Regions from separate parts of the Pseudomonas kielensis genome, predicted to be linked through region 1. Evidence: riboswitches for the same ligand, from Rfam matches in the RefSeq annotation. Region 1 holds a riboswitch; each other region holds the start of a gene.
The links. A riboswitch is a leader RNA that binds a small molecule or an ion and turns the genes downstream of it on or off. The one in region 1 is predicted to bind cobalamin.
Positions count from the first base shown of each region.

Region 2: another riboswitch for cobalamin. It lies ahead of Q1W70_RS23070 (ABC transporter substrate-binding protein); the one in region 1 lies ahead of cobW (cobalamin biosynthesis protein CobW).
Region 3: another riboswitch for cobalamin. It lies ahead of cobO (cob(I)yrinic acid a,c-diamide adenosyltransferase); the one in region 1 lies ahead of cobW (cobalamin biosynthesis protein CobW).
Region 4: another riboswitch for cobalamin. It lies ahead of Q1W70_RS20495 (TonB-dependent receptor plug domain-containing protein); the one in region 1 lies ahead of cobW (cobalamin biosynthesis protein CobW).

Region 1 is NZ_CP130043.1:5,767,350-5,769,543, forward strand. Features, by position in the region: gene cobW (cobalamin biosynthesis protein CobW) at 1-758, opposite strand, end outside; cobalamin riboswitch at 858-1,068, opposite strand; cobalamin riboswitch at 1,225-1,450, shown strand; gene Q1W70_RS26705 (CbtB domain-containing protein) at 1,550-1,738, shown strand; gene Q1W70_RS26710 (CbtA family protein) at 1,750-2,194, shown strand, end outside.
Region 2 is NZ_CP130043.1:4,950,862-4,953,055, reverse strand. Features, by position in the region: gene Q1W70_RS23075 (LysR family transcriptional regulator) at 1-289, shown strand, start outside; cobalamin riboswitch at 407-598, shown strand; gene Q1W70_RS23070 (ABC transporter substrate-binding protein) at 744-1,757, shown strand; gene Q1W70_RS23065 (FecCD family ABC transporter permease) at 1,754-2,194, shown strand, end outside.
Region 3 is NZ_CP130043.1:3,696,022-3,698,215, forward strand. Features, by position in the region: gene Q1W70_RS17300 (hypothetical protein) at 1-428, opposite strand, end outside; cobalamin riboswitch at 583-819, shown strand; gene cobO (cob(I)yrinic acid a,c-diamide adenosyltransferase) at 902-1,513, shown strand; gene Q1W70_RS17310 (cobyrinic acid a,c-diamide synthase CobB) at 1,524-2,194, shown strand, end outside.
Region 4 is NZ_CP130043.1:4,385,450-4,387,643, reverse strand. Features, by position in the region: gene Q1W70_RS20500 (glutathione S-transferase) at 133-744, shown strand; cobalamin riboswitch at 938-1,143, shown strand; gene Q1W70_RS20495 (TonB-dependent receptor plug domain-containing protein) at 1,349-2,194, shown strand, end outside.

The sequences.
Region 1 (2,194 bases):
TCGTCGCCGTCGTGGTGATGGTCGTGATGGCTGTGACGGCTGTCGATGTGCTCTTCGGAACCGGCCCCCAGGCCAATCAGCACGTCGAGCGGCAAGCGCCCGCTGCTGGCTTCGATGATCTTGACCGCCGGCGGCAGCTCCTCGGCAACTTCCAGGCGGACCCGGGCCAGGTCTTCAGGGCTGATCAGGTCGGCCTTGTTGAGGATGACCAGGTCGGCGCTGGCCAGTTGGTCGGCGAACAGCTCATGCAGCGGCGATTCGTGGTCCAGGTTCGGATCGAGTTTGCGCTGGGCGTCGACCTGGTCCGGGAAGGCGGCGAAGGTGCCAGCGGCCACGGCCGGGCTGTCGACCACGGTGATCACGGCGTCGACCGTGCAGGCGCTGCGGATTTCCGGCCACTGGAAGGCCTGGACCAGCGGCTTGGGCAAGGCCAGGCCGGAGGTTTCGATGAGAATGTGGTCGAGGTCGCCGCGACGGGCCACCAGTTCACGCATCACCGGGAAGAACTCTTCCTGGACGGTGCAGCACAGGCAACCGTTGGCCAGTTCATAGACCCGGCCAGTGGCTTCTTCTTCGGTGCAACCGATGGTGCACTGCTTGAGGATGTCGCCGTCGATGCCCAGCTCGCCGAACTCGTTGACGATCACCGCAATGCGACGACCCTGGGCGTTGTCGAGCATGTGCCGCAGCAAGGTGGTTTTGCCCGAGCCGAGGAAGCCGGTAACGATGGTGACAGGGAGTTTGGCCAGTGTTTTCATCGGATGCCCTTTGGCAAGGTGGCGGGCATACGGGACGAGAAGCCGCAACGCGCTGGCGTGCGGAAAGCGTTCGCCACCGGATCACCCCGCCCGGTTGTAGTGAGAATCTGGTACGAGGCAGGTCTCCTGGCTGACGGTGGGCCGGTCTTTCGACTGGCGGCTCCTGCGCCTTCCCGCCGCTTGAGATCAAGCGTGCAGTGGCCTGGCAGAAACAGCACCGTTCACAGTTGCGGGGGCAGCCGCGGCATTGACCGCGTTCCCTTCTTAGCTTCGGCGCACGCGCCAAAGAACCTCGAACGCGCAAGGCTACGCATCGCATCGGGGCGGGTCAATGTCTAGTCGAGCCCATCGCGGGCAAGCCCGCTCCCACAGGAGTACTGGTGGGAGCGGGCTTGCCCGCGATGCAGGCGCATGGGCCCCAATTGAGAACCCATGCCAATTGACGCCCATCCCCCGGCCATGCTCTCCTACACACCTTGTTACGGGTGCCCTTCACAGGGTGAAACGGGAAACCGGTGAATCATGTGCTTTACTGCAAAGCCATGTCAGTCCGGTGCTGCCCCCGCAACGGTAAGCGAGCGAAGAGTCAGATCCACTGTGCCAGCTGTACGGCATGGGAAGGCGATTCTTGCAGGCGTGGCCATAGCCCGCCCCTCGTGAGCCCGGAGACCGGCCCGCAACACATAGCCAACAAACCCGCGGTGGGCGGGCGCTGTTCAAGTTTCTGCGTGCCCGGCTCGCGGAGGTTTGCATGCGCACGACTCACCCCTGACTGACCAGAGGCAAGCGCCATGTCGACCATCACCAGCACCCGCCACGCCACCGCCAGCACCACCACACTGGGCCAACGCCTCGTTGCCGCCATCGGCGCATCGATCCTGGGTGTGTGCCTGGTGTACTTCGCCGGGTTCTCCCATATCGAGGCCGTGCACAACGCCGCCCACGATACCCGCCACAGCGCCGCCTTCCCGTGCCACTGAGACCTGCCCAGATGATCAAGCGTATTGCACAAACCGCAGGTTTCAGTGGGCTGCTTGCCGCCCTGCTGCTGACGCTGCTGCAGAGTTTCTGGGTCTCCCCGTTGATTCTGCAGGCCGAGACTTACGAACAATCCGCACCTGCGGCGGTTGAGGTCCATGAACACGCCGCCGGTACCGCGGCCCACAGCCATGACGGCGAAGCCTGGGAACCGGAAGACGGCTGGCAGCGTGTGCTGTCGACCACGGGCGGCAACCTGGTGGTGGCCGTCGGCTTTGCCCTGATGCTGGCGGGCCTCTACACCCTGCGCGCGCCGACCCGCACGTCCCAGGGCCTGCTCTGGGGCCTGGCCGGTTATGCCACCTTCGTCCTGGCACCGACCCTCGGCCTGCCACCCGAGTTGCCGGGCACCGCCGCGGCCGACCTGGGCCAACGGCAAATGTGGTGGATCGGCACGG
Region 2 (2,194 bases), 820 kb from region 1:
GTTTTTCGCTCCCGCCAGCATCCTGCCGCGCCGCATGATCACGGTGGAATTGATCGAAGCCATCGTCGAACTGGTTCGCTCAGGATACGGAATCAGCATATTGCAACGGGATCTGGTGAGCCCCAGCCTTGAGCGTGGGGAGCTGGCGTGGGCCGCCCTGAATGACGGCCTCGACATCGCCTGGAACGCCATAGTCCGCCCCTCGGAACGAGAGGACAGTGAGGTCAACAAAATGGTGAGGGAGCTTGATACCTGGATTAAAAATGCAGGAAAACCTGCATGCAGCTAATCCTTGGTCAGCCCGTGAATTTGAGCCACACCCGCGTTTAGCCAGGTCAAACATGCAGTCCTCGAGTGGCCGGCCGGGCGCAATCCTTTAGATAGGTTCGCCTCCAACCCCACAATCGACTACCATGCCGCCGCCGGTTTCCACATGGGAATAATAGGGAATCCGTGATGCGCGCTCCGCATCAAACGGAACTGCCCCCGCAACTGTAGGTGCCGAGCCTGCTCCTGAACTGCCACTGGGATGACCCGGGAAGGCTGGAGCACGCCATGACGCACCAGTCAGGAGACCTGCCGGCAACGCAACAATCACTAACCGGCGGGGTGTCCGGGAGGGGCATCCTTGCGCGTGCGTCACTTTGGTGATCGACCCCTGCCCGGTTTCTCGGCAGCGCTCGTTGATGTGTTTCCAGGCCCGACACCCTCGCTCCGTGTACGGTTCAAATGGAGATTGCATCATGCTGCTGCCCCGCGTTGTCGCCCTCGCCACGGGTCTGGGTCTTTGTTCTGTGGCCCAGGCTGCGCCGACTCAGTACCCACTGACGCTGCAAAACTGTGGCAGCACGCAGACCTTCGCCCACGCGCCGGCTCGGGCCGTGACGATTGGCCAGGCCGGCACCGAAATGCTGTTTGCCTTGGGGCTGGGCGACAAACTGGTCGGCACCTCCCTGTGGTTCAACGATGTGTTGCCCCAGTACCAGGCGCAAAACGCCGGGATCGAACGCCTGGCCGACAACGAGCCGAGTTTCGAGTCGGTGATTGGCAAGCGCCCGGAGCTGGTCGCCGTCGAGCTGGAGTGGGTGGTTGGCCCGCAAGGGGTGGTGGCTACCCGCGAGCAGTTTGATGAGCTGAAGATTGCGACCTACCTGATGCCCTCGGACTGCGAGTCCAAGGACAATCTGGTGGGAGCCGACGGGACTCGCCTGGCGCCGTTCCGGATCGACAGCATCTATCAGAGCATCACCCAACTGGCGCAGATCTTTGATGTCCAGGAGCGTGCGCAGCAGCTCAACGCGCAGCTCCAGGCCAGCCTGGCCAAGTCCGTGGCCACGGTGCAGAACAAGGACTTGAAGGACACCAGCGCGTTGGTCTGGTTCTCCAGTGCCAGCCTGGATATCGATCCCTATGTCGCCGGTCACAAGGGCATTCCCGACTTCATGCTCAATACCCTGGGCGTGCGCAACGTGGTGGAGTCCGACGAAGAGTGGCCAAGCGTCGGCTGGGAAACCATCGCCAAGGCTAACCCGACCTTCCTGGTCATCGCGCGCATGGATCGCCGGCGTTTTCCGGCCGACGACTATCAAAAGAAACTGAAATTCCTGCGCAGCGACCCGGTGACCCGCAACATGGACGCGGTGAAACACAACCGCATCATTGTCCTCGACGCCATGGCCCTGCAGGCCAGTGTGAGGATGTTCGAGGGCCTTGAAACCCTGGCGACCGCCCTCAACAGCTACGACCTGGCGCAATGACGGCGATGCTACTGCGCACCTCCGGGGCACTGGTGACCCTGCTGATCGCACTGATTGCCGGCGTGGCGATCGGCGAAACCCATATCGACCCCACGGTGGTGTTTCAGGTCCTGGCCAACAAACTCTGGGCCGCCGGTTACGCCCTGGCCCCCATCGACGAGGGCATCGTCTGGAACTACCGCCTGACCCGTGCGCTGGTGGCCGCGGCGTGCGGTGCGGGCCTGGCGACGTGCGGGGTGATCCTGCAATCGCTGCTGCGCAACCCATTGGCCGATCCCTACTTGTTGGGGATTTCCGCGGGGGCTTCGACAGGCGCGGTGCTGGTGGCGCTGCTGGGCTTGGGCGCCGGCGCGATCTCAATGTCGGTCGGGGCGTTTGCCGGGGCGGTGGTGGCCTTCGCCGTGGTGGTGTTGCTCGGCCGTGCCAGCGGTGTACCG
Region 3 (2,194 bases), 2.1 Mb from region 1:
GCGCTTTGCTGCGGCTTGTGGGGCGCCACGAACAGGCAGCCAAGTTTCAGCTCGTTGGAGTAGGCGATGGTTTTGGCTGCCGCCGTAATGTCGAGCAGCGCCTGACTGAGGTTGAGGGCGTTGAGGCGCGGCCAGCGCTGGCTCGCTTGCAGGTAGGCGCGCTGTTGCGCGTTGGCAAGCAATAGGTCGGCACGGCCACTGCGATCGCCTTCCTCCACCTGCTTGGGGGTTGGGGTGTGTTGCAGGGTCACCATTTCCGCCATCCAGGCGGCTGCCGAGAGCAGGCTCAGGTTGGCACGCTCATCGAACCAGTAGGGGCTTTCACCGTCGCCGCGCACGGCGTTGAAGCGGTCGATGCAGGTAAACCAGCGTTCCAGTACCGGGCGCAGGAATTCCAGCTTCGGGTTACTGATGATCATGCCTTGCATGTTGCTCACCCTTATTATTGTCGTATTGGTGTGTGGCTATTTGATATCACTGCTTTCGACCTCGCACAAGACAGGCAGGGGTTTATCGCGCCGGGCGGTTTTCTCTGTGCCGATAAACCCGGCTTTAATTGACGCTCCACCCCCAACCCACTAACCTTCGCGACTTGTTTCAGGTGCTCGGTGACCCCAGGGTCGATCGAGTGAAACAGGGAAGCCGGTGAGCGCGCGTTCTATGACAGAACGGGCGACGATCCCGGCGCTGCCCCCGCAACGGTAAATGAGTGAAAACGACGCTTTGAGCCACTGTATCGGTGTCCGATATGGGAAGGCGCGTCGTCCGGCCAGCGCGCCACTCATGAGCCCGGAGACCGGCCTGATCCATCCAGCGGCATCACGGTGGGCGATGCCAGGCTTCTTGCCGTCTATTCCTATGCCTGCCCGCCGTTATCCAGCCTCAACGGAGAGCTCCCCCCATGACTGATTCCCCTGATCGTGACGAACGCCACCTGGCGCGCATGCAGCGCAAAAAAGCCGTGATCGATGAACGTATTGCCAACTCGCCCAACGAATGTGGTCTGCTGCTGGTGCTGACCGGCAATGGCAAAGGCAAGAGCAGCTCGGCGTTCGGCATGCTCGCCCGCGCCATGGGCCATGGCATGCAGTGCGGCGTGGTGCAGTTCATCAAGGGCCGCAACAGCACGGGTGAGGAGCTGTTTTTCCGGCGCTTCCCGGAGCAGGTGCGGTTTCATGTGATGGGCGAAGGGTTCACCTGGGAAACCCAGGATCGCCAGCGCGATATCGCCGCGGCCGAGGCTGCCTGGCAGGTGTCCCGCGAACTGCTGCGCGACCCGGCGATCGGCCTGGTGGTGCTCGATGAGCTGAACATCGCCCTCAAGCATGGCTACCTCGATCTCGATCAGGTGCTCAGCGACCTGCAAGCCCGCCCGCCGATGCAGCACGTGGTGGTCACCGGCCGCGGCGCCAAAGAGCAAATGATCGAGCTGGCTGACACCGTCACCGAAATGGGCGTGATCAAGCATGCGTTCCAGGCCGGGATCAAGGCGCAAAAAGGCGTCGAGCTGTGAGCATCGTTTTATGACCAGCAGTCGTTTTTGCCCGGCGGTACTGATCGCCGCGCCAGCCTCAGGTCAAGGCAAGACTACCGTCACCGCCGCCCTGGCCCGTTTGCACCGCAATCAGGGGCGCAAGGTCCGGGTGTTCAAGTGCGGCCCGGATTTTCTCGACCCGATGATTCTCGAGCGCGCCAGTGGCCAGCCGGTGTATCAGTTGGACATGTGGATGGTCGGCGAGCAGGAAAGTCGCCGGCTATTGTGGGAAGCCGCCGCTGAGGCTGATCTGATCCTGATCGAAGGGGTCATGGGGTTGTTCGACGGCACCCCGTCCAGCGCCGACCTGGCGCGCCACTTCGGGGTGCCGGTGCTGGGAGTGATCGACGGCACCGCCATGGCCCAGACCTTTGGGGCGCTGGCATTGGGCCTGGCGCGGTATCAGCCGGACCTGCCGTTTGCCGGCGTGCTCGCCAACCGGGTGGGGACCCTGCGCCACGCCCAGTTGCTGGAAGGCAGCCTGACCGAAGGCCTGCGCTGGTATGGCGCGCTGTCCCGGGAGACCGGGATTGAATTGCCGAGCCGGCACCTGGGCCTGGTGCAAGCCAGTGAGCTGAACGACTTGGACCTGCGCCTCGATGCCGCCGCCCAAGCGCTGGGCAGCAGTTGCCAGGTGGCCTTGCCGCCAGCCGTGGAATT
Region 4 (2,194 bases), 1.4 Mb from region 1:
TTATAGCAAGAAATTCAATCCAGCGGCTGTATATAGAAGACAAACGGCGACACAGACCGCCAGAAGTATTCAAGACCCGCTGTTTAGCGCTAGATTCAGGCCCTTGCCCCGCCTCTCTCCAAGGAGCTGTACATGAAGCTGATCGGAATGCTCGATTCTCCTTATGTAAGACGTGTCGCCATCAGCCTCAAGACCCTGGACATCCCGTTCGAGCACGCCTCGATTTCGGTGTTCCGCGGTTTCGAGGCGTTCCAGGCGATCAACCCGGTGGTCAAGGCACCCACGCTGGTGCTGGACGACGGCGAAGTGCTGATGGATTCGACCCTGATCATCGACTACCTGCAAGCCCTGAGCAGCCCGGGCAAAAGCCTGATGCCGGCCTCCCTGGACCAGCGCCTGCGCGCCCTGCGGCTGATCGGCCTGGCATTGGCCGCGTGCGAGAAGTCGGTGCAGATCTACTACGAACGCAACCTGCGCCCCAGCGAGAAGCAACATGCGCCCTGGCTGGATCGGGTCAGCGGGCAGTTGCACGCGGCGTACTCGGCACTGGAACAGGAGCTGGCCAGGCAACCGCTGCCCATGGATGGCACCTTGCAACAGGACGGCATCACCCTCGCCGTGGCCTGGAGCTTCACCTTGCTGGTCGTGCCCGACCAGGTCGATGTCGCGCAGTTTCCACTGATCAGCGCATTTACCGCGTATGCCGAACAGCAGCCGGCGTTTGTCGAGACGCCGATGAGCTGAGGCCCCGCCTGATGCTTGCCGCTCCAGGCCTGCCCGCGATGGCCTTCCAGATATCGCCATCGCGGCCTAGGTATCTACACAACTGTGGTGCGACGTTGCTTCGGTGGGCCGACCAGGGTTTTAGAGGCCATCACGGGCAAGCCTTGTACCTAAAGCCCACCTGATTATTTGACGAACGGTCATCCGAGTGTTCAGATACCGCCCAGTTTCAGGTGCCTCATGCCGCCGTGCATGAGGTGAAACGGGAAACCGGTGCGCCCTTTTCAGGGTTAGTCCGGTGCTGCCCCCGCAACGGTAAGCGAGTGAAGCGTTCGACAGACCACTGGGCCCACGGGGCCTGGGAAGGTGAACGCTTCGAGCCTCGCAAGCCCGGAGACCGGCCTGGAATTTCTGTTTGGCAAACCTGCGGTGGGCGGGCATGGGCCGGTATTGGCGCGTGTCCGATACTTTCTCCTGCGTGCTTCTGCGAAGATTTTTTTCGAGAAGACCAAAAATGACTCAGATTCCAACTCCTTCCAGCCAGGACCCGCGTCCTGCGCGACTGTATGCCTGTGGCGCCCTGCTCTGCCTGATCAGCCCCCCCGCACTGGCCAACACCCCGGCCATGACCCTCGACCAGCAACTCGTCAGCGCACCGTCGGTGGAATCCACCACCGTGGCCGAAATGGCGCGTTTTGGCAGCAAGGTCGAGATCATCGACCGCGCCCAGATCGAGCGCGCCGGCCCCGATGCCGACATCACCCGCGTGCTGCAGATGTCGGTACCCGGCCTCTACGTCGCGCCGAAAAACGGCCCCTTCGACTACGCCAACTATTCGCTGCTGGGTGGGCGCAACGACGACACCCTGATCCTGCTCGATGGCGTGCGCCTGAACAATCGCCTGTACGGTGGGCTCTACCTCGACACCCTGCCGGCCAATGCCATTGAACGCATCGAAGTGCTCAAGGGCGGGCAAAGTCTGCTGTTCGGCACCCAGGCCGTGGCCGGGGTGATCAACATCGTGACCCGCAGCGCCCAGACCCGCGAGACCTCCGGTGAAGTCAACATGGGGCTGGACAGCTTCATGGGCCGCAGCGGCGACGCGCGCGCCGAGCAGATTGTCAGCAACGGCTTTGGCGACCTGGGCTTGCTGGCGTACGTCAGCCACAACGTCTCCGACGGCTACCAGCCATTTCGCAGCAGTGACATGCGCAGCACCGCCACCGACCGCAAGCGCGGCTACGAAGTCAGCACCTTCGGCGCCAAGGCCACCCAGGCCTTCGGCGACGATTCGCGCCTGGAACTGTTCTACCAGTACAGCGACGCCAATCTGGACTTCGCCCGCCCCACGGACAACCGCAACACCCGCAACGACCGGGTGCAACAGATCGCCACGGCCACCTTCGAACAGCAGGTCAATCAAGACCTGAGCTACTTCCTCAAAGGCCACGTCAACGACTGGGACACCCGC